DNA from 3 places in the Halomonas sp. IOP_6 genome. Region 3 is predicted to be linked to each of the others. Evidence: riboswitches for the same ligand, from Rfam matches in the RefSeq annotation. Region 3 holds a riboswitch; each other region holds the start of a gene.
What was found. Region 3 has a riboswitch for thiamine pyrophosphate ahead of K7H08_RS06950 (sodium:solute symporter). Riboswitches for the same ligand answer to the same signal wherever they lie in the genome.
Positions count from the first base shown of each region.

Region 1: linked by a shared signal. The riboswitch ahead of tenA (thiaminase II) and the one ahead of K7H08_RS06950 (sodium:solute symporter) in region 3 are both predicted to bind thiamine pyrophosphate.
Region 2: linked by a shared signal. The riboswitch ahead of thiM (hydroxyethylthiazole kinase) and the one ahead of K7H08_RS06950 (sodium:solute symporter) in region 3 are both predicted to bind thiamine pyrophosphate.

Region 1 covers NZ_JAIRBO010000002.1:358,797-368,874, reverse strand. The annotation lists gene K7H08_RS05215 (DUF835 domain-containing protein) at 1-439, opposite strand, end outside; gene K7H08_RS05210 (AAA domain-containing protein) at 436-5,283, opposite strand; TPP riboswitch at 6,010-6,166, shown strand; gene tenA (thiaminase II) at 6,257-6,955, shown strand; gene thiC (phosphomethylpyrimidine synthase ThiC) at 7,000-8,946, shown strand; gene K7H08_RS05195 (NAD(P)-dependent alcohol dehydrogenase) at 9,007-10,078, opposite strand, start outside.
Region 2 covers NZ_JAIRBO010000006.1:129,516-139,593, reverse strand. The annotation lists gene K7H08_RS12725 (metal ABC transporter solute-binding protein, Zn/Mn family) at 1-26, shown strand, start outside; gene K7H08_RS12720 (cupin domain-containing protein) at 163-855, shown strand; gene K7H08_RS12715 (DUF6164 family protein) at 877-1,242, opposite strand; gene gloA (lactoylglutathione lyase) at 1,244-1,777, opposite strand; gene K7H08_RS12705 (hypothetical protein) at 2,022-2,366, shown strand; TPP riboswitch at 2,422-2,517, shown strand; gene thiM (hydroxyethylthiazole kinase) at 2,542-3,351, shown strand; gene thiE (thiamine phosphate synthase) at 3,341-3,955, shown strand; gene K7H08_RS12690 (LysR family transcriptional regulator) at 3,952-4,872, shown strand; gene K7H08_RS12685 (DoxX family protein) at 4,964-5,371, shown strand; gene K7H08_RS12680 (DODA-type extradiol aromatic ring-opening family dioxygenase) at 5,443-6,180, shown strand; gene trhP (prephenate-dependent tRNA uridine(34) hydroxylase TrhP) at 6,173-7,543, opposite strand; gene K7H08_RS12670 (DMT family transporter) at 7,715-8,590, opposite strand; gene K7H08_RS12665 (serine hydrolase) at 8,694-10,078, opposite strand, start outside.
Region 3 covers NZ_JAIRBO010000003.1:157,548-167,625, forward strand. The annotation lists gene K7H08_RS06935 (alcohol dehydrogenase catalytic domain-containing protein) at 1-132, opposite strand, end outside; gene K7H08_RS06940 (NnrU family protein) at 266-844, opposite strand; gene corA (magnesium/cobalt transporter CorA) at 977-1,945, opposite strand; gene K7H08_RS06950 (sodium:solute symporter) at 1,980-3,368, opposite strand; TPP riboswitch at 3,358-3,465, opposite strand; gene K7H08_RS06955 (peroxidase-related enzyme) at 3,565-4,146, opposite strand; gene K7H08_RS06960 (hypothetical protein) at 4,346-5,053, shown strand; gene K7H08_RS06965 (CoA-acylating methylmalonate-semialdehyde dehydrogenase) at 5,103-6,602, opposite strand; gene K7H08_RS06970 (TRAP transporter large permease) at 6,816-8,081, opposite strand; gene K7H08_RS06975 (TRAP transporter small permease) at 8,110-8,673, opposite strand; gene K7H08_RS06980 (TRAP transporter substrate-binding protein) at 8,675-9,661, opposite strand; gene K7H08_RS06985 (DUF3581 family protein) at 9,789-10,078, opposite strand, start outside.

The DNA.
Region 1 (10,078 bases), on a different contig from region 3:
GGTAGCATTCGTCTGGCAAGTTGAGTGATACACTAAAATCTTGAGAGCCAGAACGTCTCACATCAGTAGACAGCATTCGGAAACTATACAATTCAAACTCGACTGGAGATGCTTCGTCAGTTACTTCAAAAAAGGTAGGTCTTAAATTCCCATCCTCTTCTGTAAACTTACTCATCGCATAGTACGTAAGTTTTATCTTTCCAGATTCCCACTCAATCAAATTCTCTTCTTGCAAATCATCAACAATAGCCAGCATTTCTTTACTCGTGAAACCAAAGTAATCCTGAATAGTTTCCATGCTAGTAGAAGTCAATGAATAAATAAGTCTAATTACAAACTCTTTAACAACCGGTAACTCGCGCTTCTTACTAACAGTATAATCCATAAAAAAAGACTTCATTGGTAAGCCAAAGCAAACCTTACTTATTTGAATCTTCATTTTTTAGCCTCCAGAAGTTGTGAATTTATAACCGAGTACTCTTTTCCGTTATTCCCTGAAATATACTTAAATACTCGTCCAAACGCAGAGCCTTCATTGTGACTCTGCCACATATCCGAATTACCAATTATGAACAAAGCTTCCTTAGCTCGGGAAAGTGCTACGTTTGCTCGGTTCTCTGAAGAAACATGACCCTGACTACCGCTTGAGTTACTTCTAACCAAAGAAACAATAATAATATCGTTTTCTTTACCTTGATAACTATCGATCGTGTCTACCTTTATGATTCCTTTTTCTAGTAATGTTCGAGCCCAGGCAACGCCATTGATCTCACGAATTAGATGCTTAACTTGTTCACCATACATACAAATGATGCCAATCTTAGGCTCATCATCTTCGATGAGGAGAAATTCAGCATTCTCATGAGACACTAGCTTACTCAGTAACTCCAATATAATTTCAGACTCATATCTATTGACATAACTTTTCTGGTTTGCATTCTTAGCCGTTGGTTTAGACTCAAAAGATTTACTTATAGCTTTACTAGTGTCAATCCAAGTCACTGGCGTACATATCTCTTCAAATATCTCTAGATAAGCTTTTTCCGTTACCCCCCTACCAGTTTCTAAACCACCTTCTTCTGAGTAAAAACATTCCGATACTAGGTTTCCTACAGCCGGAATCATTCGATATTGAATTTTAAGGAAACGCCCTACAGTCTTTCCATAACTAGACACAAATGCTCTTTCAAAATCACTGCGCTTGAACTCATCAGTGCTAACTGTTGGTAAGATTCTTTTTGCTGCCTTTATATGCTCATCATCAAATAATGGAGGGAGTTGCTTATGGTCCCCAACTAAAAGGACTTTTCGACCTACCTGCATTGCAATGGCAAGTTCACTTGCTGGCGATCTAGCAGCTTCATCAATAACTACTAAATCATAAATGTTCTCTTGGATCCCATAGTGGTTACGTCCTATCCCAACACAAGTTCCGCATACTAAAGTACGTGTCTTTGATAAGAAGTTTTGGAATTGCGATTGGCTAGAAGCCATAACGCTCAGCCACTCATTTGAAATAGAGACAATATTTTTGAATTTTGACAATAAATCACCAGAGAAAATTTCATAGTGTCTCGCCAGTGCTGAATAAATATACTCTCTATAATAAGCAAGCTCGATATCGACTAGGTTCAGATCCATACCTGCTTTCCGGGAAAAGAATTCCGATAATTTTTTGTTTAATCCTGTGATCTGATTCACTAAAGCGCCTGCGATGTCACTATCCGTGTCCTTCATGCGTGAAAGTATACGGTCTAATTGCTTACCAAATGACCTCTCAAATTCAGTAGCTACTTTTGTAAACTCTTCATCAATGCCTAACTCTCGTGCGACCCTAGTAATACGTTCTTCGTATTCAGCCTTAAATCTATCTCTATAGTGTTCTTGGAGCGCCTTCTCTCCTACATCGTCAAGCTGCTCAGAAAGTACATGCTGATCACCAAGACGAACGATATCTATTTCGGTGTTATTCCGTCCGAATAATGATCTAACTTTCTCAGTGGCATTATTGACAGCTTCGTGAGATTGACTGACCAATAGCACCCTTCTAGCACCATTAGAAATACAGTAATGGATGAAAGAACCAATAAATGCCGTTTTGCCGGTGCCCGGAGGACCTTGAAGCAAGCTTACCGGACCATATTTATACAAGCCTTTGAAAGCTTCTCGCTGCTGTTCATTTAGCTTAAAGATCACCTTCCCACTAGAGTCTAACTCAGTGTAAGAATCTAACTCAGCATCAGTTGGCTCTGATTGTTCAGTTGGTTCAACGGCAACTCCTGGGGAGAAGTAATCTGCAATATTACGGATAACACTTCTTTTATTTACCAAGTTCTCCGTCGCTAACTTCCTTTTATTTAATGATGATGCCGTCAATGCACCTTCAAGAACCAAAGTATCACCCTGCTCAACTCTCGCTTTACTCCGAATGTTTATTGCCATCGAATTTGGACCAATATCAACGAGAGTTCCTATTCTTCGCAGCTCTCCATGCCTCTCTGCATACACAAAAACACGTTCTGTATTTAAGTTAAAGTCTAAAGAAGCACTTTCGCTAGTATATTGAAACGTATACTTATCTCCCTGAATTCTCGGGTCTGTAGATATTTCAACTCTTGGGTTACTTTCATGTTCGGTTTCAACAAGAGCTTTCCAAACATCTCTTACATCCGTTACTTTGGAGCCTTTTATGTTAGTTGACGCTATTGTCACTTGATTAGAACTACCTCCCTCCGAGCTTGCAACATCTTTACAAAGTTCTTGGTATACCGGGCTTTCAAGTATTTCATCAAAAAAAACTTCAGAGCTTTCACCCTCAGACTCGCAAAAATGAATATCTCCACTTAGCTCGAAGGTTGATCTTTTCTTGTTACTGATGAAATCGTTGTGTTTAATCTCATCAAATTTAGCTGAAACAATAAATTTCTTTTCTGGATGAATAAGCATACTCAAGCGATGTTTCACGCCTGTGATTCGAACAGAAACTAAATCACCGTTATTTCCCTTATTTATTTCTAGATCTAGGTAGTACTTACCATCATCAGACAAAAACCCGCTCTGCCTATTCTGAAGGTTTTTATGATAAATCTTAAAAGTATTTACTAGTTTGAGAGGTGGGGGACTAATAATGCCCTCTAACTCATCATGCAGCTTTATAATTTCTTGGCTTGATATTTCAGGTAGTTCGCACAGTTGATTTACATATTTATTCAAATGAGTTAACTGCTTAAATACTGCCAATTCACTAATTATCTTCACAACAGCGTAACGATCTATACTTGCCGTAGGAATATTTTCGTGATTATCAGGAGAGTAAGTAGGCGTATATCTACTCTCATCTAGTTCGATGATATCGATAAACACCAAACCGTTGTCACTGACAATGATATTCTCGGGGTGTATATCACCATGATGAATATTTTCTGAATGCAATTCAATTAGTGACGATAGTAGCTGCTTGATCTGTAAAGTAGGATCATCAATTTGTTGAGACTCAACAAACTGCTTCCAGGTGCTGCCTTTTATCCATTCAAACTGGAAAAAGGCACAGGTCATTTGTGGGTTTAAGCCATAGTCAAAAATTTTGGGTAGACACTTTATATCTGCATTTTTTCTAATCTCTAACCTATTAAAAAATGACAGTAGCTGACTATTAACACCACCATCAGCTGACACGTCGCTCACCCCAAACCAAGCTTTCAGGCCAAATGAATCATCGATAGCTTTTAAGAAATTGAATGTCCCGTCAATCCTTACCGGGCTAGTGCCTCCAAAATCAACATAGATATTTTTTGAAGAGTGAAAGTTTGCTAACAGGCCTAGTTTATCTTCACCATCAGACTCACCTACATTCAATAGTTTATTAAGCTCAGTAAGAGCTTCTCGCAGATCTTTAAAACGAGCAGAAGCTTCAAGCTCTAACCCCCTTTCAAACCATTTTCCGAGCAGTTGGCATATTGAATTATCTTTAATTGGTTCCCAGAGGTAAATGCCATCTTCTTTTACAGGCGGCTTGCCGAACGCAATATAGTGACATGCAGCTGTAGCTAAATATACATCACGAGTAAAATGTGTACCGTCAGAATCATCGTACAACTCTTCAGGTGTTGCAATCTGGTTGTGCTGAAGAATTTTACGAATGTTAGACACTGTTTTATTTTTCGGGTCTGGATAGGTTGCCGTTAGGAAATTAGACAATACAACCTTACTTGGTAAAGATACCCAGATACTGTGATTGCCGAGGTCGCGGTGTGCTACGTCAATATCATGAAGGCTAGCTAAACGACTTACGAGAGCTTGAATTAGGTTGAGCCTATTTTCTTCAGTAAGCTTTGCACTGTTCTTTCTCACAAATGTATCTAGGCGTTCTTTTTTATTTGGCCATTCATACAATTCAACAAAATCAGAAGATAACTCGCTAGGTATATACTCTAATCGAAGATATGTATCCTTAAGTTCTTCATCTTGGCTTGCTATGTAGCCAAGTACATCACTTTCTCTGTGAGCTATTAAAGATCTTTGTTCTGGAGTTCTAGCATGCTCAACGATACAAGGAGAGGTGAAATTCCATCTACGCATCAGCGCTTTATAATTATGATTATCAGAACGTTGGCTGTGGTATTCAGAATACAATCCATCTCTATGCTGGAATAGAGGTTGGCCTTGTAAGACATAATTATTAGCTGAGTAATTTTTTGCTTTAAAATCGGCACTATTACTAGAAAATATTTTATCCCATTGTTTTAAGTTTTTATTAGGAGCATCCTCTTTTCGCTTTACCATCCATGATACATCATTTTTAAAATACTTCTTATAGACTTTTTCTTCGCCTATTTTAGAGAACTCCTCTAACGTGAACACATAGTCTTTTTCATCAGAATGTAGGTCCTCTTTACCAGCGGTTCCACATAAGACCACACAATGATCAACCCAAGGTACAAACCTGTTACTTAAGCGCTCTTTTAATTTAGTCGCTAATACTTGAGCCGACCTTCTAGCTTGGCGCACACCATTACTTCGATGTTCTTCTCGCCCATCAGGAAACTGTACTACCCACTTGCCATTTTTAGAAAAGATTTTCCCTGACCACTTTTTAAACTCAACGTTTATTATTCGGTCATGGGTTACGAGAATTAAATCGCCTTCAAATTCTCCACTTTTTCTTCCCCTCATCTCTAGGGATGAATAACCTTTCCAATTGTTAGGTAAAGTAGCCTCAAGCCTTTCGTTCGCTTCTCTTTCATAGCCGTTTATCCCTAGTGGGTCTAAACATTGTATTTTCATTATTTGACCTTCTATCCTCAAGAATAAATATTCTAAAGTTTGTCACATGCAACAAGGAGGAGAAAGCTCTAACATGAGCCCCCTGAAAATTTAAAAATAAGCTTTTATAGTCTTAACGGGTCTCAAACCTTGTACCACAAAACATGATCGCCAAAGTAGCCTACTAACTCACACGTAGATGGATAGAATCCATCTACGAAGACTGGACTAGGAAGAATCCTCTGAAAAGCTAACAGTGATTATACACCCCGCTACAAAACCCCAATAAACGCGCGACGGCACATTCATTGGGGTTTTGCAGCCACCCAATTTGACTCTACCCCATTGATTCCCAAGAGAGCAAAGCCAATTTTGGCAGCCTATCCAAAATTCGCGTGCTTGCGTGTTTTTCCCTGCTCAATAATTCTGTGCTCATGAACAGTATCTGAAGATATCTCTTATGAAACTGGTGGAACACGTCAAGGCGACCCTAAGGGTCAAGCGCTATAGCCTCCGTACTGAGAAAACCTATTGTTACTAAATTCGCTTTTTCATTCGATTTCACAACTTACGGCCCCCTGCCGCCCTATCAGGCCATGAAGTGCAGTAATTTTTAGAGTGTCTAGCAATCGAGAGACGCGTGGCGGCGTTAGGTTAGCCAAGTACATCAACGTTTCTAAGAAGCCTACTATTCACTCACTATCCCCCTTGCATCTCTTCTCTCGTCCTCCTAGACTGCTTGGCACTAACTGCTTGACGGGGTGCCGGTGAATCCGGCTGAGATGGCGCAGGGCGTATCCACTTGATACTGCCAAAGCGCTGGTCCCGCTGAACCTGATCCGGCTAATGCGCTGCTCCTATGACGAGCGCGGGTACCGGCGTAGGGATCAAGCGATGGCCTTGGCTAGCTCTTTCTCACGATCGCACGCCACCTTCAGCGCCATTCACTCGATCTCAATCGCTCGCCCTCCGGATCATTACTACCGGAGGCACCATGGGCTACCGCTTTGCTGATCTTACTAATGCCTGCCATGACGACTGGCGCGCCTATATTGAGCACGATTTTGTCCGCCAGCTGGGTACCGCCACGCTGCCAGAAGCATCCTTTCGCCACTATTTGAAACAGGATTACCTGTTTTTGATTCACTTCGCCCGCGCCTACGCGTTGGCCGCCTATAAAAGCCCTACGCTGGCTGATCTGCGCCAAGCCCATGAAGGTTTAAAAGCTATTGTGGATGTGGAGTTGGGTCTGCACGTGGGCTTTTGCCAAGAGTGGGGAATTTCCGAGCAAGAGCTGGAGGAGCTGCCCGAAGCCAGGGCTACCCTGGCGTATACCCGCTACGTATTAGACACCGGCAATCGCGGCGACCTGCTCGATTTACATGTAGCGCTGGCTCCTTGCTTAGTGGGCTACGGCGAAATCGCTAACTGGCTGAACGCTCAGCCTTCTACCCTACGCGGCAGCCAAAACCCTTTTGATGCCTGGATAGCGATGTACGAAAGCCAGGAGTTTCAGGCCGCCATGCAGGCTGAGCTTGAGTGGCTCAACGCCCGCCTTGCCGATGTTACCCCCGCCCGCTTTGCCGAGCTAAGCAAGATCTTCCGCGACGCCACGCGACTGGAAATCGATTTCTGGCAGATGGGTCTGGATCTGATAGACAGCGATCTAACAGACAAAAGTCGCACCCATTAAGCCAACACAATAACCATAATCAACAACGAAGGAAGACGACCGTCATGACGAAGACTTTAGAAACTAAAACTGTAAAAACTGAGACCTCAAAAAGTAAAACCAGCCACTTTTTAGCGGAAACTGCCCAGGTCGATGCCGCTGCCATTCAGCCGCTGCCCGCATCGCGCAAGGTGTACGTTGAAGGCTCACGGCCCGATATCCGCGTGCCGTTTCGGGAAATCACCTTGTCGCCCACTAAAACCAGCAGCATTGATGAAGAGAACCCGCCGCTGCTGGTGTACGACACCTCTGGCCCTTACACCGACCCAGCCGCCAACAACGATTTACGCAAAGGCCTACCCGCCCTGCGCCGCGCCTGGATTGAAGAGCGCAACGATACCGAGTTCCTTGACGGCCCCACCAGTGAGTACGGCAATCGCCGCGCTAACGACCCCACGCTTGCTCAGTTGCGTTTTGATTTAACGCGCACCCCGCGCCGGGCAAAACCAGGTAAGAATGTCACCCAACTGCACTATGCGCGCCAGGGCATTATTACCCCTGAAATGGAATTTATTGCCATTCGCGAAAACCAGCGCCGCCAAACATTAGGCACCGCTGAAGTTGAGCGTATTCTTGGTCACCAACATCCTGGCCAGAGCTTTGGAGCAAAACTGCCAGAAGAGATCACGCCGGAATTTGTGCGCGACGAAGTCGCCCGAGGGCGCGCAATTATCCCCAACAATATCAACCACCCAGAATCCGAGCCGATGATTATTGGCCGTAACTTCCTGGTCAAGATTAACGGCAACCTGGGTAACTCGGCAGTTACCTCGTCGATTGAAGAAGAAGTCGACAAAATGACCTGGGGTATCCGCTGGGGATCGGACACCATCATGGACCTTTCCACTGGCCAGAACATTCACGAGACCCGTGAGTGGATTATCCGCAACTCGCCGGTGCCGATTGGTACAGTGCCGATCTATCAAGCGCTTGAGAAGGTCAACGGCATTGCCGAAAACCTGACCTGGGAAGTGTTCCGCGACACCTTGATTGAACAAGCTGAACAGGGCGTGGATTACTTCACCATTCACGCGGGTGTGCTGCTGCGCTATGTGCCACTAACCGCCAACCGGGTGACCGGTATTGTCAGCCGGGGCGGTTCTATTATGGCCAAATGGTGTCTGTACCATCACCAGGAAAGTTTCCTGTATACCCACTTCGAAGAGATTTGTGAGATCTGCAAGCAGTACGACGTAGCGTTTTCTCTGGGCGATGGCCTGCGCCCCGGCTCAGTCGCCGATGCCAACGACGAAGCGCAGTTCGCTGAACTGGAGACCCTGGGTGAGTTAACAAAGATTGCCTGGAAACACGACGTTCAGGTGATGATCGAAGGCCCTGGCCATGTGCCCATGCACTTGATTAAAGAGAACATGGATAAGCAACTCGAGGCGTGTCATGAGGCACCTTTCTATACCCTCGGCCCACTGACCACCGATATCGCCCCCGGCTATGACCACATCACCTCCGGTATTGGCGCGGCGATGATCGGCTGGTTTGGCTGTGCGATGCTTTGCTATGTCACGCCGAAAGAGCATTTGGGTCTGCCGAATAAAGATGACGTGAAAACCGGCATCATCACCTACAAGATTGCTGCCCACGCAGCGGATTTGGCCAAGGGACACCCGGCCGCCCAGCGCCGTGATAATGCGCTTTCCAAGGCACGCTTTGAATTCCGCTGGGAAGACCAGTTCAACCTGGGGCTAGACCCGGACACCGCCCGTGAATTCCACGACGAAACCCTGCCGAAAGACTCCGCCAAAGTGGCGCACTTCTGCTCCATGTGTGGGCCGAAGTTCTGCTCCATGAAGATCAGCCAGGAAGTACGCGATACCTATCGGGACCGCGCGCCGGAAAATACCGCTGAAAGTGATTCCGAGGCAGTCAAACGTGGCATGCAGGAGCAAGCGGAGAAGTTCCGCCGCGAAGGCAGCGAGCTGTATCAGGAGGTGTAAAGTAGCACCTTGCTGAAACGTCTCGCTGACTAACGTGGCCCCTTGAGTGTTAAAGGAACACTATGAGACCTCAAGGGCCACTTTCAACACGCCGTCGCGCTGATGGGAAAACAGATCGTAAGCATCAACGATGTTTTCCAGGGCGTAGCGGTGGGTCACCATGGGGCCAAGATCCAGTCGCCCTGCGGCAATAATGCTCATCAGTCTGCGCATGCGCTCTTTGCCGCCAGGGCAAAGTGACGTGATGATCTTGTGGTCACCCAGGCCCGCACAGAAAGCACTCAGCGGTATGGTCAGGTCTTCAGAGTAAACGCCAAGGCTTGATAGCGTGCCGCCGGGCTTTAACACCCGCAATGCCGATTCAAAGGTTTGCTGCAGGCCGAGTGCTTCAATCGCGGCGTCCACACCGCGCCCGCCGGTCAGCTTTAGAACCTCCTCGACGACATCAACCTGACGAAAATCTAGGGTGACATCGGCGCCCATCTGCTTGGCCATTGCCAAACGTTCATCGACACCGTCGACAGCAATAATCATCCCCGCCCCACGTAACCGCGCACCTGCTGTCGCACACAGTCCAATCGGGCCTTGCGCGAACACCACCACCGTGTCGCCAATATTGATTCCCGCTTTTTCGGCACCCGCAAAGCCGGTCGACATGATATCGGGGCACATCAGCACTTGTTCGTCGGTTAGGCCGTCTGGCACGGGCGAGAGATTGGCCTGGGCATCAGGCACCAATAAGTACTCCGCCTGGGCACCGTCGATGGTATTGCCAAAGCGCCAGCCGCCCATTGGTTTATAACCGTGGCTGTGGTGGCCACCATCTTGCGAGGAGCAACCATCTTGGCAGGCATAAGAGGTGAAGCTCGGGCAAATCGCACCGGCGATGACGCGCTGGCCCTCTTGGTAGCCCTTTACGTTGGCGCCCAACTTTTCAATCACGCCCACCGGCTCATGGCCGATGGTTAAGCCTCGCTCAACGGGATATTCACCCTTGAGGATATGAATATCGGTGCCGCAGATTGTGGTAGTGGTGACACGCATCAGCGCATCATTGGGGCCAATCTCGGGAATGGGCTTGTCGTCAATCTCAATGCGGCCAGGCTCAACAAAAATAGCGGCTTTCATCATA
Region 2 (10,078 bases), on a different contig from region 3:
ACGACCATCATGGTCATGATCATTAAGCGAAAAAGTTAACTATTGAATACCGCCGCAGGGCGGTATTTTTTTGCGTTGCATTTTGTCCCAGGGATGGGGAGACTTGCACTACTGCTGTAAATTTTCATCTCTGTAAATTCCCCCCTGCAAAGAGCCAACACCATGCGCCTGAACGCCGATTTTAGCCACTTTGCCAGTGTCACGCCGGATCAGTACCATTGGGTGGACTCCCCCAGCGCGGGCGTAGAGCGCATGATGCTAGACCGCATTGGCGACGAAGTCGCCAGAGCCACTAGCTTGGTACGCTACGCGCCCAACAGCCAGTTCAACCGCCATACTCATGGTGGTGGTGAAGAAATTTTAGTGCTAAAAGGTGTCTTTGCCGATGAGCATGGCCGTTACCCGGCAGGCAGCTACTTACGCAACCCGATTGGCACTGGTCATACCCCGCAAATAGGCGAAGAGGGCGCACTTATTCTGGTGAAGCTACACCAGTTTGATGAAAACGATATTCTGCAACTGGCCGTGCCTGCCCATAGGCTGCCCTGGCAGCCAGACCGACGGCCAGGTATTACTTACAAAATGCTGCACACCTATAGTTCAAAACAGTATGGCCCAGAGCGGGTCAGCCTAGAGCGCTGGGAAGCCGATACACTAGTGTCTTATCCACCGCTTGCCGGTGGTTTAGAGCTGTTTGTGCTGGAAGGCTCTCTGCTCAGTGATGAGCAGGAATATGCTAACGGCAGCTGGTGCCGCTACCCAGTAGGTGCGGCACCTCAGTTACGCGCGGGTAATGAAGGCGTGCAGCTTTATCTAAAACGCGGGCACTTAGCCACTGTTAAGCTACCCAGCTAATCTACAAAACTGTTTACAAATCTAGCCTACCAAGCCAATAAACGGCAGCAGCGTTAATAGGGCGATCAGCACCACGGCAACGATTACCAGTACGACTTGCACGGGGTGGGCGAGGAAGCGCCGCCATAATGTTGGTGCATTGCCACTGGCAACCGCTTCTTCGTGCTCTCGCCGTGCTTTAGCTTGACGCTTTTCCTGATACGCCGCCAATGCCGCTTCAGCGGCCTCGCGCTGAGCAGTGTTACGCAGCCAAATTGCATCGACACCCAGGCGAAAAAAGCCCGCCTGGGTTTCATAGACATCAAAGCCCTGCTCATCTAGCAACTGGCGTACTTCCAACGCCTCTTCATCGGTCACATGGCTTAGCCGAAACAGCAAGTGGGCCATATTAGTCGCCCATGGCCGCCATACGGTCTGCCTGAATCACTTCGATCCAGTAGCCATCTGCATCTTTGACAAAGATAACGTCTTTCATCTTGCCCTGGTCCGCGCGCTTGATGAACGTCACCTCATGCTCATCAAACCATGCTTGAGCAGCTTCTAAGTCAGGCACACTAAAGCAGATATGACCAAACCCTTGAGGCTCAGCGTTACCGTCATGATAGGCAAAATCCTGCTGATCTTCTGTGCCCCAGTTATGCGTCAACTCCAGCAAGCCTTTCTGACTGAAGGTCCAGGCAGTGCGTGCTTGAGTATCTTCTGGCACGTTATCGCTGCTTTCGAGATTGGCTAGGAAATAGAGCGAAAACTGCATCTCTTCGAAATCCAGTCGGCGTAGCACCTGCATTCCAAAAACCTTAGAGTAGAACGCTAGCGCGCGTTCGGGATCCTTCACCCGCAGCATGGTGTGATTTAAGCGAAACCCTTGGGTTTGCGGCGCTACGGGCGCGACTCCGGAATGTTGTTCACCTTGAAAACTCATTTTGCTCTCCTGTCGCTAATGCTGATCATTGAATCCATTGAGCCTCACTTACCGCTTACCATGAGGGCTTTAGAGCCATAATACCAGCCCTTACAAGCATGTAGGATTCACTAACGCAGCGTCACATTAAGCGCACTGGCAATACTAAACAAAACCCCTACACTTATTATTCATAAACTTTACAAAAAGCAGTTCCCGCAACATGAGCGATGCCCCACCTTTGAGGCGCCCACAGGAGTTTTCCATGACCGCGATTGATATGACCCTCGGTGACCACATAACGTTAAAGCAGTTAGCCCATGCCATACACAATGGCTTTTCACCGATTGTGGAAGTTGAATCAATGGATGGTATCTATAAGGTTCGCTTCCATCACGCGAACGGTGTTTCTGATTTAACCAATGCTGAGGGGCATGTCAGCACGTTTTTGGGCACCGGTGAGATTCGCGACACCCTTGGACAGCTGGGCCTCACTCATGGCGTGCTTACGTTTGCCGACCAGTGTGGCGATGAAATGATTGGTGTTGAGGGTAAGGCGATAACGCCTGATGAGATGCTCACCTACGGAACACGCATCTCGTTTCGTTGATATTTGCTCATAGCGTTTCCCAGGCTTTACAGATTGATCTAAGCCAAGGATAGTACCATCACGACAGGGGCGCCCATGCTTCACGGGCTGAGAAGCACCCTTTGAACCTGAACCGGATAACACCGGCGTAGGGAGTCGTGATGCAGCTGCATCACCTCCCAGCCGGGAGGATATTATGCCTTCACGCCCACTCGGCGATTATCTCAGCGATCTGCGCACTACCACACCGCTGGTACATTGCATTACAAACTACGTGGCGATGAACAGCACCGCTAATTTGCTATTGGCGACAGGTGCTTCCCCTGCCATGCTGCATGCTCAAGAAGAGGTGGCTGAGTTCACGGCTATTTCTGGCGCGCTATCCATCAATATTGGCACCCTTTCCTCTCCCTGGGCTGACGCCATGGTAATTGCCGCGCGCACTGCTCATGAAAACGATATTCCGTGGGTGCTTGACCCTGTGGCTGTTGGCGCCACCACATTTCGCCAGCGCCTTTGTGAGACATTACTGGCTTACCAACCTAGCGTTATTCGTGGCAACGCCTCAGAAATTCAAGCACTTAATGGATTAGCCAGCCAGGGGCGTGGGGTCGATGCGACGACTAGCACTCAGGAAGCTACCACCGCTGCCATTGCGCTAGCCCAGCAACATCGCTGCGTAGTGGCGGTCACTGGCGAGACCGATTTCATTACCGATGGCACTGTCCATTATCGCCTTAGTGGAGGACACGCGCTGATGCCCAAAGTGACTACCTTAGGCTGCGGATTGAGTGCGCTGGTGGCAAGCTTTGTGGCCGCAAACCGCGCGCAGCCGCTGGAGGCTAGCTTGGCCGCCTTGGCGTGTTTCAGCATCGCTGGAAGCCGTGCAGGCGAGCAGGCTCAAGGCCCTGGCAGTTTCCAGGTGGCGCTATTGGACGCGCTGTATCAATTATCCCCTGACGACCTTTCGACTCTTGCTCAATGGGAGGCGGTGCATGCCGTTTGATCTTTCACTCTATTTAGTCACCGATGCTGGTCTGTGCGCTGGCATGGGTCTGGAAAAAACCGTTGAAGCTGCTGTGCAGGGCGGCATTACCATGGTGCAACTACGCGATAAACACGCTAGTGACGAGCATATGATCGCCCAGGCCAAACGTCTCAAAGCGATGTTAGCAGGTAGCGGCGTTCCACTGATCATTAATGATCGCCTGAACGTGGCGTTCGCCAGCCAAGCGGATGGCTTACATGTCGGGCAAAGCGACACAGCTGTTCAAGCAGCGCGAGCCACTCTTGGCCAACACGCCATTATCGGGCTTTCGATTAACACCCTAGCCCAACTTCAGGAGGCACCTGTCGAATTGCTCAATTACGTCGGTTTAGGGCCCGTGTTTGCGACGGACAGTAAACAAGACCACGCCCAACCAATTGGCTTTGATGGGCTGGCACAGCTTGCCAATGCCTGCCAACTTCCCAGTGTCGCGATTGGCGGACTAAAAGCTGAACACATGGCTCAAGTGAAAGCCGCTGGGGCAAACGGTGTTGCGGTTATTTCTGCTATTTGTGGTCAGCCAGACCCCCGCCTGGCTGCACAGGCATTCCACGCGCAATGACCCAGCTCGACCATATCGCGGCGTTTGTAAAGGTCGCTGAGCTGGGTAGCTATACCCGCGCGGCCGAGGCGCTAGACCTTTCTCGCACGCGGGTATCTCGCCAAGTGATGGCGCTTGAAGAGGCATTGGGCGCTCGGCTTATTCAGCGCACCACCCGGCGGCTGCACCTCACTGAAGCGGGAGAACGCTATCTCGTTCGTGCGCAAAGCATTCTGATCGCTTTGGACGAGGCAGCGGCAGAAATCGGCAGTGGCACCAGTACGGTGAGCGGGCAGTTGCGCATCAATGGCCCGATGAGCTTCGGCACACGCTATCTTTCACCGCTGGTTGCACAGTTTATGCAAACGCACCCTGGGCTTGAGGTGCGTTTGGATCTCAACGACCGCCGCGTTGATTTGCTGGAAGAGGGCTACGATGTCGCCATTCGTATTGGCAACCTGCCCGACTCTAGCTTAGTGGCGCGACGGCTCACCCAGTGCCGGATGCTGTTTTGCGCATCACCTGATTACCTCGCCCAGTATGGCACGCCGCTGAATAGTGAAGACTTGGCATCTCACCGCTGCCTTCGCTACCGAAGCGGCCAAAACAGTGGCGATTGGCGGATTGGTCATCAACTACTTAGTATTTCTGGTCCCCTAGAGAGTAATAATGGCGATATGCTGACGCATGCAGCTGAAGCAGGCTTAGGGATAGCGCAACAGCCCAGCTTTTTAGTGACTGATAGCATTGCAAACGGACGCCTAGTGCCGATTCTGCAGGACTTACCGCCGGCTTTGCTAGACATCCATGCGCTTTACCCAGCCCGACGCTATTTACCTGCCAAAGTAGAGCGCTTTATTGAGTTATTGGCGGCGGCGTGGGGTGACCCACCAGTATGGGAAATTGAGCTCGGATTGTCGCCTTTATCGCAACAGTGAAGTGCATTAACAGTGGATTATCTCAGTGGCTTTCATCTGTAAAGTGGCACTATCGCATCCAACGTGATGCTCGCGACTAAGAGAGACGGCTATGACCACTACTAATACTTCACCACTCACCCTCCATGCCACCGCCTTGCTACGTATCAGTTTAGGCGTAATGGCCTTAGCTCACGGCTTGCTTAAGGTGTTTGTCTTCACCCTGCCAGGCACTGTCAGCTATTTTGAATCCCTGGGCTTACCGGGTGTTCTTGCTTACTTAACCATTGCTGCCGAAGTAGGTGGTGGCCTAGCACTTTTACTGGGCATCTATACTCGTTGGGTAAGCCTTGCTCTAGTCCCCGTGCTGCTAGGTGCAGCCTCGGTACACCTGGGTAATGGCTGGCTGTTCTCAAACCCGGGTGGTGGCTGGGAATTCCCTATTTTCTGGACGATTGCTCTGGTGGTACAGGCAGGCCTAGGTGGCGGTAGCGCTGTTGTCAGCCGCAAATTCGCTTAACCGCTCTGCCCGCATTGGCTTCGGCTTGTGCGGGCATCATTGGCCCGCTATAGGCTAACGGAGGTACTAAGATGCTACCCAGCCTGTTTATTTCTCATGGCTCCCCCATGCTGGCGCTGAATAAAACGCCGGCCCACGCTTTCCTACGCGAACTGGGGAAGCGCCTCTCCCCTCGTGCGGTGGTCGTCGTATCAGCCCACTGGGAGAGTCTTACGCTCAAGGTCAGTACTAGCGCACAACCAGAGACGATTCATGATTTTGGCGGGTTTCCACAAGCTCTTTTCGAGTGCCAGTATCCGGCCCCTGGCAACCCTGAATTGGCTGAACAAATTGCAGTGCTATTGGGCGCCGAACGCGTAGAGCGCGGCCTTGATCACGGCGCCTGGGTACCACTCTCGCTGATGTTTCCAGAGGCCAATGTACCGGTCGTTTCCCTGTCGCTACCTGTGCGCTGGGAAAATGACGCGCTAGTCACGCTCGGCGAGCGCCTATCAGCCTTGCGAAAAGAAGGGGTTCTGATTATTGGCTCGGGCAGCCTGACCCATAACTTATATGAAACCCTGCCCCAAGGGAGCCCCACCCCCGCCTGGGTAGATGAGTTTGCCCAGTGGGTTAGCGAACATATTGAAGACAATGATCGCCAGGCATTACTTCACTGGGAGCGTGCTCCAAAAGCGCTGGAAAACCACCCGACCCCAGAACACTTCCAGCCCTTACTGGTGGCCATGGGGGCAGGCGGAGATGGAACTCAGTTACACCACAGCGTGGAACATGGCGTACTGGCGATGGATGTCTACGCGTTTAGCTAATAGCAGTACCTAATGATACGGATTGGTTTTTTCTGGGCGACCCCAGATCGCGCATTAAAAGCGCAAATTCACTCTGTTCCGGGCTAATGCTAACACCTGGCACGGGGAGGCGAACTCGGTGCCCTGAGCCAGGTGCAGCGCGCTGGGCTTCGCCGCGAACGTTCTCCATGTGTTCAAGCACGAAGCGGTGATTGCCACTTGGCAACATGAGCTCCATGCTATCCCTCACTTCAAAGCGGTTTTTGACCTCGATGTCTAACCAGCCACGAACAGGATCGTAGCCCAGCACTTCACCGACAAACTGTTGGTGCACACCGATGGAGCTACCCTGCTGATAACTTTGAAATTCATCGTGAACATGGCGACGATAGAAGCCTTCGGTATACCCTCTGTTCGCTAAGTTCTCCAGCTCATCCATTAATCCCATATTAAAGGGGCGGCCAGCAACGGCGTCATCGATGGCGCGGCGGTAAACCTGTGCGGTCCGTGCGACGTAGTAATGAGACTTTGTCCGCCCTTCGATCTTAAGCGATGCTACTCCCATTTCTGTCAGTCGCGCCACGTGCTGTACTGCACGCAAATCCTTGGAATTCATAATGTAGGTGCCATGCTCATCTTCATACACAGGCATCAGCTTGCCAGGGCGAGTGACATCCTCGATCAGCGCTGAGAGCTCGTCCTGGTCGGCCACCGCCGTTTCAGCGACGTGCTGAGCTGGCAACAGGTCACCCGTATCATCTTGAGTGGCTGCTATGGTGTTATATTTCCAACGACAGGCATTCGTGCAGGTGCCTTGGTTGGGGTCGCGGTGATTAAAATAGCCAGACAGCAGACAGCGTCCTGAGTAGGCAATACATAGCGCACCATGAACGAATGTTTCGATCTCTAAACCTGGGCACTCTGCGCGTATTTCGCCAATCTCTTCAAGGGATAGTTCCCGCGACAAAATAATGCGGCGAATACCTTGGCGCTGCCAGAATTGAGCGGCGGCCCAATTGACGACATTGGACTGCACCGACAGATGGATCTCTTGATCTGGCCAACGATCGCGAACCATCATAATCAGGCCCGGGTCTGACATGATCAACGCATCGGGTCCGGCCTCAATGACAGGCTCCATATCCCGTAGGTACGTTGTCAGCTTGCTGTTGTGCGGAGCAATGTTGGAAGCAACATAGAATTTCTTACCTCGCGCATGTGCGTACTCAATACCACGATGCAAATTATCGATTTTAAAATCGTTGTTACGCACCCGGAGAGAGTAGCGCGGCTGACCTGCATAAACGGCATCTGCCCCATAAGCAAACGCGTAACGCATATTTTTAAAGGTACCGGCAGGCGAGAGTAATTCGGGAGCTTGCATAGACAGTCACCGTTATCAGGACGATGGCGCGCGTGCGCAGTGATGAAAGTGCCGGATTATAACCAGCTCAAACAGCCTGTCTTGCTCAGCTATCTACTTTGCTGACCCAGATCAAAAAGTAACGACCACAAGCCTCTTTTGACACATATGACGATGAATAACAGCCGCGTTTTACGCCGTTGGGCGGGGTTTCAGCGTCGTACGGCGGTCATGGCAAGCAATTGCTAATCCGCTGCCCATAATCAGCACACTGCCCACCCATACCCACAGATCTGGCAGCTCTCCCCAGAACCACCAGCCAAGCAGCACCGCCCACAGCATTGCGGTGTAATCAAATGGAGCAGCAATCGCGGCAGGGGCAAAGCGGAATGCCAGGGTAATAAACGCGGTCGCGCCAATACCCAAAACACCCGAGACCAAAAAGCCAAGCCAGTGCCAGGGCTCTGGGGTTTGCCAAACCCAGGGCAAACTCAGAGCAGTGACGATAAAGGGCACTAACGTCATGTAGAACACCATTGCCCACAGGTGCTCCCTAGCACCGTAGCGCCGCGCAGTAATCATCATCAGTGCATAAAAGAAAGCCGCTCCCAAGAGGGTTAGCGTGCCAAGCTGGAACGCATCACCGCCGGGGCGAACCACAATCAGCACGCCAGCAAAGCCAACTAACGACGCTATTAATACGGGTGGATCGATTCGCTCGCCAAGCAACGGCACTGAAAGCAGCGTTACAAACAAGGGCGCCACAAAAGCGATTGCCGTGGCCTCTGCGAGTGGCAGCAGGGTTAGCCCCCAGACAAAACACACCATCGTGGCGGTATAAATCAATCCTCTGAGAAGGTGTACACGGGGGCGCTTGGTATGCAACTTGCGCAATCCGCCTGCAAAATGCGCCAACAGGGCAATGAGCGGTAATGACACGAGCGTACGAAAGAAAATAACCTGTAGCGGCGAATGGACCTCGCCTAGCCACTTCGATACCGCATCACCGAGCGCTAAGAACAGAACTCCTAAGCACATGCACAGGATACCTTTTAACGACGTTGTCACGACGCTCTCCTTTTGCCCTTTGGACACTTTATCAGCCGGGATTAACAACTAATAAAAAACCCCGCCAATGTGTCACTGACGGGGCTGCGGATCTAACGTGGCTTTACAAACTTGCGTTGACCACCATGCACTCCATCCCCTGCGCCTGGAGCGTTCTACAAGCGCGTCTGGCGCGTGCTTCGTCCAAGGCGACAACCCTGGCGCGGAATACCGGCGTTTGACCAGCTAAAGTATCGATAGCAACCCGCCCCCCCACTTCATGAGGCAGGCGCTGCGCTGCCTGACGTGCCAACTGCTCTGCTCGCGCTGCCTGGCTAAAAGCACCTACCTGGATACCCCAATCACCAGCAGTAACAGACCGTTGAGGCGTAGCTGCCAATTCGCGCTCACGTTCAATAAAAGCGTTCACCGGGTCTGGTCTACGGGTGACAGGAACTTCTGTCGGTGCCTCCATTGAGCGCGCGAGACGATCTTCAATTTCAACAGCCGGTGCAGACGCTGGTGAAGGAGAAAGGGTTGTCGCTGCCAAATTATTCGAAGCCGCTGTATTATTCGAAATCGTTACATTACTGGCCATGACAGGGCGATTAGAGGCTGGCGGTGTCGACATGGGGCGTTGGCTAGGCGCGTTAGAGCCAGAGAAAGCCATAAACTCTCTAGAAAAAGTGGTATTGGCCAGCCACGTTTGCTGGTCACGCAGCGCTGCACGAGCAAAGCTACGGTCTAACAAGTTGGCCATGTGAGAATCACGAGATGACCCACTAAAGCCACCCATAACAACGCCCACCATACGGCGATCCCCGTGGACGGCCGTTGTCGCTACATTGAAACCAGATGCACGAATGAAGCCGGTTTTAAGGCCATCTGCACCGGGGTAGTTTTTCACTAAGCGGTTATGGCTGGTGTGCCGGGTACCACGATAGGTGAACTCCTGGAGCCCAAAGTAGTGGTAGTACTGTGGGAAGTCCTGCATCACGCGCACAGAGAGTGTCACCATATCCCGTGCCGTGGTGACCTGCTGATCATCAGGTAGACCCGAGGCATTACGGAACGTGGTGGCATTCATGCCTAGCTCGCGCGCTTTTGCGGTCATCAGCTGAGCGAAACGCTGCTCGCTACCACCTAATGCTTCAGCCACCACGACGGCAACATCATTAGCAGAGCGCACTGCCAACGCACGAATAGCAGAATCAACAGGAATGGTACTACCTGCAGAAAGCCACAGTTTTACAGCAGGCATGGCGGCAGCTTGAGCAGACACAGGAAGCGGCTGATTAAGACTGAGCTGGCCACTCTCCAATGCTTCAAATGTAAGATAAAGCGTCATCATTTTGGTTAACGATGCGGGGTAGCGACGCTCATCGGCATTCTCGGCGTACAGCACCTCTCCGTTTTCCAAATCCACAACAATCCCAGCATAACGCGGATTTGCATGAGCACTCGATATCGTGCTTAGCAGCAATACCATTAACGACAGCGGAAGCCACC
Region 3 (10,078 bases):
AACCAGCACTTGCCCCGCCCCTGGTTTAGGGGTAATAACATCCTGCCGATACTGCAATTTATCTACATCACCATGGCCTGTTAACAACATGGCAGACATCGTTTTCGGTACTTGAGGTACAGCTTCGGCCATAAATTTCTCCCCTGTGAAACGTTGGATGAACCTAGCTGACAATAACAAACTTTTGCTATTACTAAAGAGTTAAAAACAAAAACGGCGTCAACGAATATAAGCCATTGACGCCGTTAATGTTTATTAATAATTTCTAGCTAAAAACAGGCACGCCAATAACTAATGTATGCAGATAAAGTGCGAATAAAACATACGCTATCAAGCCAATAACGACGGTGGCTATTGTTGCGGGAGCCGAGGTTGGCACTGGGTTAACGGGCTGCAGGCGATCACGCTTTTTGGCTGCCTTAAAGGCCAGAATAGCCCACACCAAAAATGCTGCGAAAAAGATGATATCGCCAAGTCGTCCATTAGCCAATAAGTGTGAAAATGCCCAAATTTTTACGGCCAACATCATCGGATGACCAAGCTTCGCTTTGATAGCATTACGCGGCACATAGGCTGCCACCAGCATAATAAAGGCAGGCACCATCAGTAGTGCTACCGCATGGCGTAAGCCCATGGGGGGAAACCAAACGTAGATAGGGTCTAGGCGCATTTGGCCAAAACCGTAAATAGCAATTGCCAGTCCAATCACTGACACTACGGAGTACGCTATCTTCCAGGTGTTTTCGCCGTGTTTAACAATCTGTCGCTGACGCCAGTCTTCAGCAAAGATACTCACAGAATGGCTGCCAAGAAAAATCAGCAGGCCAATAATCATGATCGTCATAAAAGTGGCTCTCAGGTTATTTGCAGGTCATTGGTCGACTGCGAGGATGCCACACTAGCGCTCAAATCACATGGCGAACTATCAACTTTTCGCCGATGGCGACCATCTGACCCAGTTTAAAACCAGCTCGGTTTAAAACCAGTTTTTGCGTTTAAATAGCCAGATTAAACTACCACCGATACCCAGCATGGCTCCCCAAACAAAAAAGTATCCATACTGATAGCGCAGCTCTGGCATATACTCAAAGTTCATGCCGTAAATACCGGCAATAAACGTCAGCGGCACAAATATGGCAGTAATCACCGTTAATACCCGCATGGTGATATTTAGCTGGTGAGAGGAAATCGAGATGTAACCATCAATGAGATCACCGCAAATGTCGTAATACATTTGTGTCAGTGTATATAGGCGCTCAAAGCGCTCCTCTACATCCGTGATGGCATGCAGCGTTTCACTTTCTCCGCGAGGCAGATGGGCATAGTCATAGGCAGTAAGCTCTTGGGTAATGCCTTTGTGGTAGCTAAAAACACGGCGCATCTTTACTAATCGTGAACGATAGGCGGTGATTTTCCGCATCAGCACATCGTTACCATCTTCCAAAAGCTCATCTTCTATATCGCTTAGCTCGCTCTCAAACTCCAGTAAGCTATCGATATAGAAGCCTGCCGAAGTGTACATAATTTTCAGTGCGACACGCTCGGGAGATAGCGCCAGCAGCGTTTTCCCGTGCTCATTAAAGAGTCGTTCAATACTAAGCGCCTCACCGGCGTGCAGCGTGATTAGAAAACGCTCGCCAATAAAGAGGCACACCTGCTGAGGCACAAAGTTTAGCTGAGCATCAAACGACGAAATACCTCGGTAAATAATCAGGGTATGGTGTTCAAACTCTTCAATTTTCGGCGGATGGCGCTCTTTGTGGGCATCTTGAATTGCCATTGGATGACAATCAAAACGCTCCAATAGCTGGCGTTCACGCTCCTCAGGCTCACCTTTCATGTCTATCCATAGGTGGCTGCCAGGCATCGCTTGCCAGTCATCGATTAGGCGTTCATCGCCTTCGCGCACATCGCCTTCTGACGTCGTTAGTAGGCTGCGAATCATGATCGTCCCTGTTAAGTTGGCTCACGGCTTAACGTTACGGCCTAACGCTTCGTCGATTAGGCAGATATGCCATTGTAACGCTGACGACAATAGACGCCAGCAACGCCCCTAGAAAAGGCCCCAACGTTGGGATACTGCCTGGAAAGGTAGCCGCCATGATGCCAGCTGCGATGCTTCCCTGGCTTAGCCATCCCGGCAGTATTGCCCCTACTAACCCAGCGATACCGCCACCAATCGCCGCAACTGGCGTCATACGTTGCCACAGGCCAAGCAGCACAGGCACCACGATGGCAGCGCAAAGCAAGTCGGCTATCAAGAAGAGCCGTAGAACTGACAATCCTTGCAGGGCAATAAATACCACCGGCACCATCATTGCGACCGTTATCCAACGTGCGGTCGTTAAAGATGTTGCATGTCGTTCACCGCCACGCCCTACTATCACCGACGCTATACCGTTTTGCAGCGTATCAACACTTGAGGTCACTAGCGTGACTGCCAACACCAATGCAGGTAACGCCACCCAGGCAGGCGCATCTGTTAACAGCGCAAAGAAAGGAATAGGTGGTTCTCCCAAAGCAACACCGCTCATGGCGGCCATGATGCCGACACCGCCGATCACCATCACAACCAGTACGGTCAGACCGCCGCCTAGCCAAGCGCCACGACCTAAGCTCTGGTCATCTTGGGCAGCCCATACACGCTGCCAATAGCCCTGGTGAAAAAGATTGGCGGCGGTCACCGCAATCACGAGCGTCAGGGCAACACTGAGCGCACTTGCAATAGGAATAGAGGGCATGACTGCATCATTCGGCATGGTTGGTAGCCGCCAAATCGCAACGCTACCTACGGCTAATAACAGGGCTAGTAAAAGCCATGCCTGCCAGCGATCCGTTGCGAGACTTGCGCGCAACCCACCAATCACCGTATACACCAAGGTAGTGAGCGCAACGCCAATAATCACTAGTGCAGGTGGTACATCGGAAAGTAGCGCGGTAATAGCACCTATCGCCGTCAGTTCCGCTGCTAAAAAACAGCCCATGTAGGCTACGGATACCAGTAGCACCCAATGACGCACCCCCTTGCCGTAACAGGCGTGGGCGAATTCGGCGATGCTTCTGCCTTCTGGCAATGCACGACGAATTTTTGGTCCGTACAACCCCAACACGATAAACGGCAGCGCAGAGCCAATGGCATAGCCTGCCAACGCTAAAGGACCAACAAAGGCACCAATTTCAGGCGGCGCAAACAGAATCCAGGCGCCCATTCCCGAGGCTAAAAAGGAGAATCCAAGTGTGGAAGCGGTTTGCGAGTTTCTTGCTGTGACATAGTCATCAAGCGACCCCTGCACATGACGTGCACGCAGGCCCAGAAAAGCAAAACAGAATAGCGCCGTACCAAGTACGGCTGACGTTAGGTAAGGCATGTCGCACTTCCTCCGCCGGTATGAACCGGATCAGGTTCCAGGGTCTGCGCAGTGCGCATTCTCAGCCCAACAGCTGCGGGCTCCCCTGGCGACAGTGAATGGAGACGCTATCCTCGGCGAAAGCGGCTCGTTAGTAAAGGCTGGGCGTTAGTAAAATTTATCCGCGAGTCACGCCTAGATGTGCGTCTTTATCCTACTAACGCGGTAGGCGTCCCATCAAATAAAACTCCTCATTGGGGGGCGTACCCGTCATGGTCACTAACCGATTCGACATGCCGAAAAAAGCAGCAATGGCGCCAATATCCCAACAGTCCTCTAGCGTAAAACCTACTTTCTCTAATGTTGTTTGCCACGCGGCAGAGAACTCCCCAACCTCAATCCCGCAGTGCAATGCAAAGTCCAGCATTACTCGATGGCGTTCGCTTAGCCCTGCCGCCAGATGATTGATAGCGACATTGTCAGCGACTAAAGGGTCTTTACTATAAATTCTCAATAGCGCGCCATGGGCAACAACACAATAGAGGCAACGATTGCGAGCACTGGTAGCCACAACAATCATCTCTTTCTCAGCTTTAGTCAGCGTGTCGGATTCACGCTCCATCAAAGCATCGTGATAAGCAAAAAAAGCGCGGAACTCCTCAGGGCGATGCGCTAGCATTAAGAATACATTGGGCACGAATCCCGCCTTGCTTTGCACTTTTAATATTGCATCGCGAATATCGTCAGGCAGTTCATCCAGCGTTTCTGGTACACGGAAACGGCTAAGTCGATTAGTCATCGTTACACCTCACTTCCTGATTGAGCTTTAAATTTTTGTTTTGATTAAACAATTATGTTTTTGGATAACGCGATTCGGTAACAAAACACTAAACAAAGTGACTTTCAATCGCGGCTAACGCTGTCCATACTCTCAACTATTCAATGACCTATAAGCCGTGCAGTAAATACATCAAACGGCAATTAACAGGGACACCAAAATGCATTATTCCGAAGCCAAAGAGCATACGCCTGGGCGCTTGCATACTCTTTTTGCCGACCCTTATTGCGCATTTAAAAACGACACCGATGAGCGTCAGCTTCATATCCGGGTAATGCTGCACACCCTTCTTGCCCTGCCTATGCATCACGCGCGTGCCACCCTCCGGGTTATCCATGGCTGGGAAAACGGCGGCTTCGAGCCAAGTGATCTAAAGCACAAGGACTTCCCGCTTGCCTCTTTAGATGATTTCCACCGAGTGGTTAACGAGGTCTCCTCGAACCCTCAAGAACACGAGACATCGTTAAGCGCTAGCACGTCGCTCATCTCAGCACCACTAGCTAGCGTATTCGCCAGCGCAGAAGCCGATGGCATCATCGTTTCTGACACGCTGCGCAGCACACCTGCCCGCTGGCCTGCTTTGAAAGGTGGTTTAGCCATTTATACGCTCTTCAAAATGTATCATCGCTTAGTTTATGGCGAAGATGATAACTACCGCTGCTCTCAGTGTGAAACGCCTGATGGCCTGCGTGAGCTGCATGAATTTCATCTCGAAGAAGGTGAATTTGCGCTGCTAGTTCCTCACATAGTTCCTCACAACGCAAAAACGCAAACTGCCACTCCCACCATTCTCGTTATGCACGCCAGTCAGCTTGGCCCTATCGGCCAACTCCTAAAAAGAAGTCTGCCGTTATTTCAGGATACTTAAGCCGAAACGTTAAAAGCCCCGCTTATCGCGGGGCTTTTTCATGGTGCAATTAACTCAACGAAATAGTGCTATTAATACCGCTAGATACATTTTCTGGCTCAAACCAGCGGGCAGTGACCGTTTTGGTCTGCGTCCAGAAGGTAATTGCCTGCTTGCCATTCGGCCCCAAGTCGCCAAGCTTGGAAGCTCGCGAACCCGTAAAACTGAAGTACGCGACGGGTACAGGGATCGGCACGTTGATACCAATCTGGCCTACGTCGATATCGGTTTCAAAGCGCCGTGCTACCCAGCCTGAGTTAGTAAAGATCGACGTACCGTTACCGTTAGGGTTAGCGTTGATAAACGCAATCGCGTCATCCAGCGTCTCCACACTGATCACGCATAGCACGGGGCCAAAAATTTCTTCCCGGTACACCGTCATATCAGCGGTCACATCGGCAAACAGAGTTGGGCCAACAAAGTTGCCGTTTGGATAGCCCTCTACCGTGCAATCACGGCCGTCCACCAGCAGCTTAGCACCCTCTTTCTCACCCGCTGAAATCAGGCGTTCAACGCGCTCTTTCGCTTGTGGTGAGACAAGCGGCCCTAGGTCTGCATCGCGCTGAGTGCCAGGGCCAACTTTCATGCTGCGCGCGCCTTCCTCAATATCTTTCAGCCACTCTCGCGCTTCACCGACTAGCACGACAACCGAGTTAGCCATGCAGCGCTGGCCAGCAGCACCAAACGCCGAGCCGAGTAGGCTATCAATCGCCTGACTGCGGTTGGCATCCGGCATAACAACGCAGTGGTTTTTAGCTCCCATCATCGACTGCATACGCTTTCCAGCGGCGGCGGCACGGTTGTAAAGCAAGGAGCCCACATGGGTCGAGCCAATAAACGAAAGCGCTTTAATATCCTGATGGTCGGCGATTTGGTTGGCAACATCAGGACCGCCGTGAACCACGTTTAGAACGCCGGCTGGAACGCCCGCCTCATGGGCAAGTTCAACCAGCCGCATGGTGGAACTGGGGTCTTGCTCAGACGGTTTCAGGACAAAGGTATTTCCCGTTGCGATGGCAAGCGGGAACATAAAACAGGGCAGCATAATCGGGAAGTTGAAGGCGGTAATACCTGCGCCAACGCCCAACGGCTGGTGCATAGTGTAAACATCGACTTCATTCGCGGCGTTTTCCGCCAGTTCACCCAACTGCAGCGACGTAATTGAACAAGCGTGCTCAACGACTTCTAAACCGCGCCCTACTTCACCTTCAGCGTCAGGCAGGGTTTTACCGTGCTCTTCGGTAATTAGCGCGGCTAATTCAGCAGTATTTTCGCGTATCAGTGCCTGAAGTTTCAGCATGATGCGCATGCGCTTGCCAAGCGGCACTTTACGCCACCCTTTAAAAGCTGTTTTAGCGCTGGCAATCGCACGTTCCACCTCTTCGGCGGTACAGAATGGTACGCGGGCAACCACTTCCTGAGTCGCAGGGTTGACCACATCACGCCAATCCTGGCTTTGTGACATGACTGGCTGGCCATCGATATACATAGGGATTTCACGAACGGACATGACTTCCTTCCTCAACGTTGTGTTTGTTATGAGACGCAAAGATGAACTCTAGGGTATATCAGCAAGTTGACGTAAACGTCAATTAGCCACTTGATAAAGAGTTAGCCAACTCGGCGCTGAGTAAGCAGCCAGGGACTGATGTTCCGCCATTAAAAGGCATCATAAACGCCGAGGAGAACATCAGTTTAGAGATTGGAATGGATGTGATGCCGATTAACGCTGGATAAGCCCGTTGGTTAACCACGGCAACCAGGCGAGAAGAACAAGGGTCACTAACGTTGCTAGCAAAAACGGCAGCAGCGAGCGAAATATTTTAAGCGGCGGCGCACCCGTCATTGAGGAAGCGATAAACAGCCCTGCCCCTACGGGAGGCGTTAACAACCCCATCACCAGGGTTAAACACACCACCACACCAAACTGATAGGGGCTAATAGCGAACTGGCTTTGGGCAATGGGCATTAAAATCGGCACCACTAAGATTAGCGCAGCAATGCCATCAATCACCATTCCCACTAACAGCAGTGCGCCAATCACCAGTAGCAAGAACACGAAGGGGTCGCTGGTCAACGCGGCAATCCATGCGGCGGCCATCTGCGGAAGCTGCTCATAAATCACCACCCAGCCAAACACACCAGCGGCGGCAATCAGCATGATGACCAACCCCGCATTAATCGCCGTGCGCGTTAGCACCTGGGGTAACTGACGTAAACGCAAATCACCGTACACAAAGCGACCCATGATTAAAGCCACTAGAGAGGCCAGCGCAGCCGACTCGGTTGGCGTGGCAACCCCCCATAGGATGCCACCAATAATGATCACAGGAATGAGCAGTGCTGGTAGCCCCCAAAGCAGGTCATGAAGTGCCTGAGAGCGAGTAGGCCACTGGCCTTTAGGGTATTGCTGAACCAAGCCTACCAAGGCAATCACTATAAAAAAGCTTGTTCCCAAGAGCAGCCCCGGCAGCAACCCCGCAATAAACATTTCTGCAATAGGCACTTGGGCCATGACGCCAAACAACACAAACAGCATGGACGGCGGAATAATCGGCGACAGTAGCCCACCCGCGGCGGTAATCGCCGCACTGTAGGGCTTATCGTAGCCCTCCTGCTCCATCGCTGGCACCATCGCCCGGGACATAATGGCAATTTGCGAGGCCGCCGAACCAATAATCGCCGCCATCATCATGTTGGCGACTAAATTGATATAGGCGAGACCACCGCGAAACCCTCCTACTAAAATGCGCGCTAGAGCAATTAAACGGCGAGTTAAACCGCCTTCATTCATTAATTCGCCCGCCAACATAAATAACGGAATCGCCAGCAATCCATAGCTTTCAATGGCGCTAAACAGCTGCTGTGGATACGAATCAAACAACACCGTATTGCCTGACATCTGGATATACCACATGGCAGTCAATGCCAGTACTAGCGCAATTGGCACAGCGCCGAGCAACAGCAGCAAAAAAACAGCAATCGTCATAAACGGACCGTCAATAGGGTAAGCAGGATTAGCGTAGCGTTTTGGCAGTGGGTGCTTGGGTCGGGGTTCGCCACTGTTTGAGTGACTGGATAAGATTTGTCCAGCCATGCAGGCTAAGGGAAAATGCAAACCACGGCACAATTAACCACGCCCAGAATTTTTTAATGCCAAGAGTGGAGGTGTTTTCAGCGTAAATAAAATTGAATGTTTGCCCTTGAAAAGCACGGGTATCAAACCCCGCTTGCACCAGTGCAAGGGGCTGATACCAACGCCAACAAAGCCACGCTAACAGCAGAGCAAATAACAGCACCATGGCATCTACCCAGATACCTATCAGTTTCCGGCCGGTTTGCGGTAGCAGATCACTCAGCAACGTGACCGCTATCCCCTGGCGGCGTTTAAACACCGTGGCGGCTATCAAAAAGGTCATCCAGATCATGGCATAAATTGCCAGCTCGCTAATCCAGTAAAGCGGACTACCTAGCGCGCGAAACGCAATATTGGTGAGAATCAGACAGGTAACCGCCGCTGCTAAAGCAGCGGCGGCAATCTCTTCACAGCGTGCAAGCCCTGATGAAAAACGTTGCAGCATATTACTCGTCACGTAACCGGTCAGCTTCGGCGCGTAACGTTTCTAACATAGGTGCCTTAGGCGCCCAGATGTTTTCCCACTGTGCAATGGCGTCAGAGAAAAACTCAGCATCCGCTTCAACGATGTTGATATCCAAAGCGCGAATTTCCTCTTCCTGAGCGGCATCCTTCTCTTCAAAACCCACCAGCACGTTCTCTAGATGCTCAGCCATCGCAGTATCAATCAGCTCACGATCTTCTTCAGAAAGATCGCGCCATACTCTCCCAGACACGACGCCCACCATAGGGAACATCATATGGTTAGAAATCAGCAGGTTTTCTGCCTGCTCGTAGAATTTCAAAATCAAAATAGAGTCGAAATCCATATCAATGGCATCGACCTGACCGTTAGCCAGCGCGTCATATACTTCTAATAGCGGCATGGGTGCAGGGGCAGCACCAGTAGCCGTATAGAAATCACGAATGGGCTCGAAAGGGGTAATACGTAAACGCTGCCCCTGCAGATCGTCGGCGCTTTCAATAGGGTCACGGCTGAGCACTTGACGCATGCCTACCATGCCGTAGCCAACGCCAATTAAGCCGACTTCTTGTGGCATTAATTCGAGTAGTTCCCCAGCCGCGTCAGAACGCAACAGCCGTGCCGCGTGATTAACGTCATCGACCAAGTAAGGTGCGTATAGTGCGCCAAAATCGGGAATACGGTTGGAAATTTCGGCAATCGTCAAGAAAGCCATATCTAACGCGCCGGTTTGCAGCTGCTGAACCATTTGCGCTTCATTGCCAAGCTGCTGAGCTGGAAAAACACTAACGCTATGCTCGCCATCAGAGCGCTCGTTAAGTGTTTGGGCAAAGGCTTCCGCCTCGGTAGACCATAGATGCTGTGCAGGCGTGATAAGGCCGAGACGAAAATCCCGCGCTTGAGCACTCATGGCTGAAACGGCGAGCGTGGCTGTTGCGCAGGCAAGCGTAAGCGTTTTGATGCGATTCATGCAAAGCCTCTTGTATCCAGCGGAAGCGCCTAGAACGCTTCGCGTGTTTTTTTAATTGATAGGCTTTGAGAATACCTTAGCGTTAGCGTTAATGGCACCCGCCATTACGCTAACGCAACGGAGCTACTTACGCCGCTTCGTAAGCCGCTTTTAAGCGGTAGAACTCATCAACAATCGCTGCCATTTCAGTCGCGTCATACTCACATAAGCCGCTGACCACTAATTTCTTCGAGCCTACTCCAACCGCTTCTCCTGCAGACTCAATCGAGAACTCAAGTAAAGCATCAGCACGCTTGCCCTGAACCTCTAACGATGAACTCGTTAGGGCTAAGTTTGGCGAGAAACCGTCTAAGCGCTCTAAGGAAAACCCCATGCTGTCGTAAATAACCAAGGGGCGCTTGGGGTTAAACATTACCC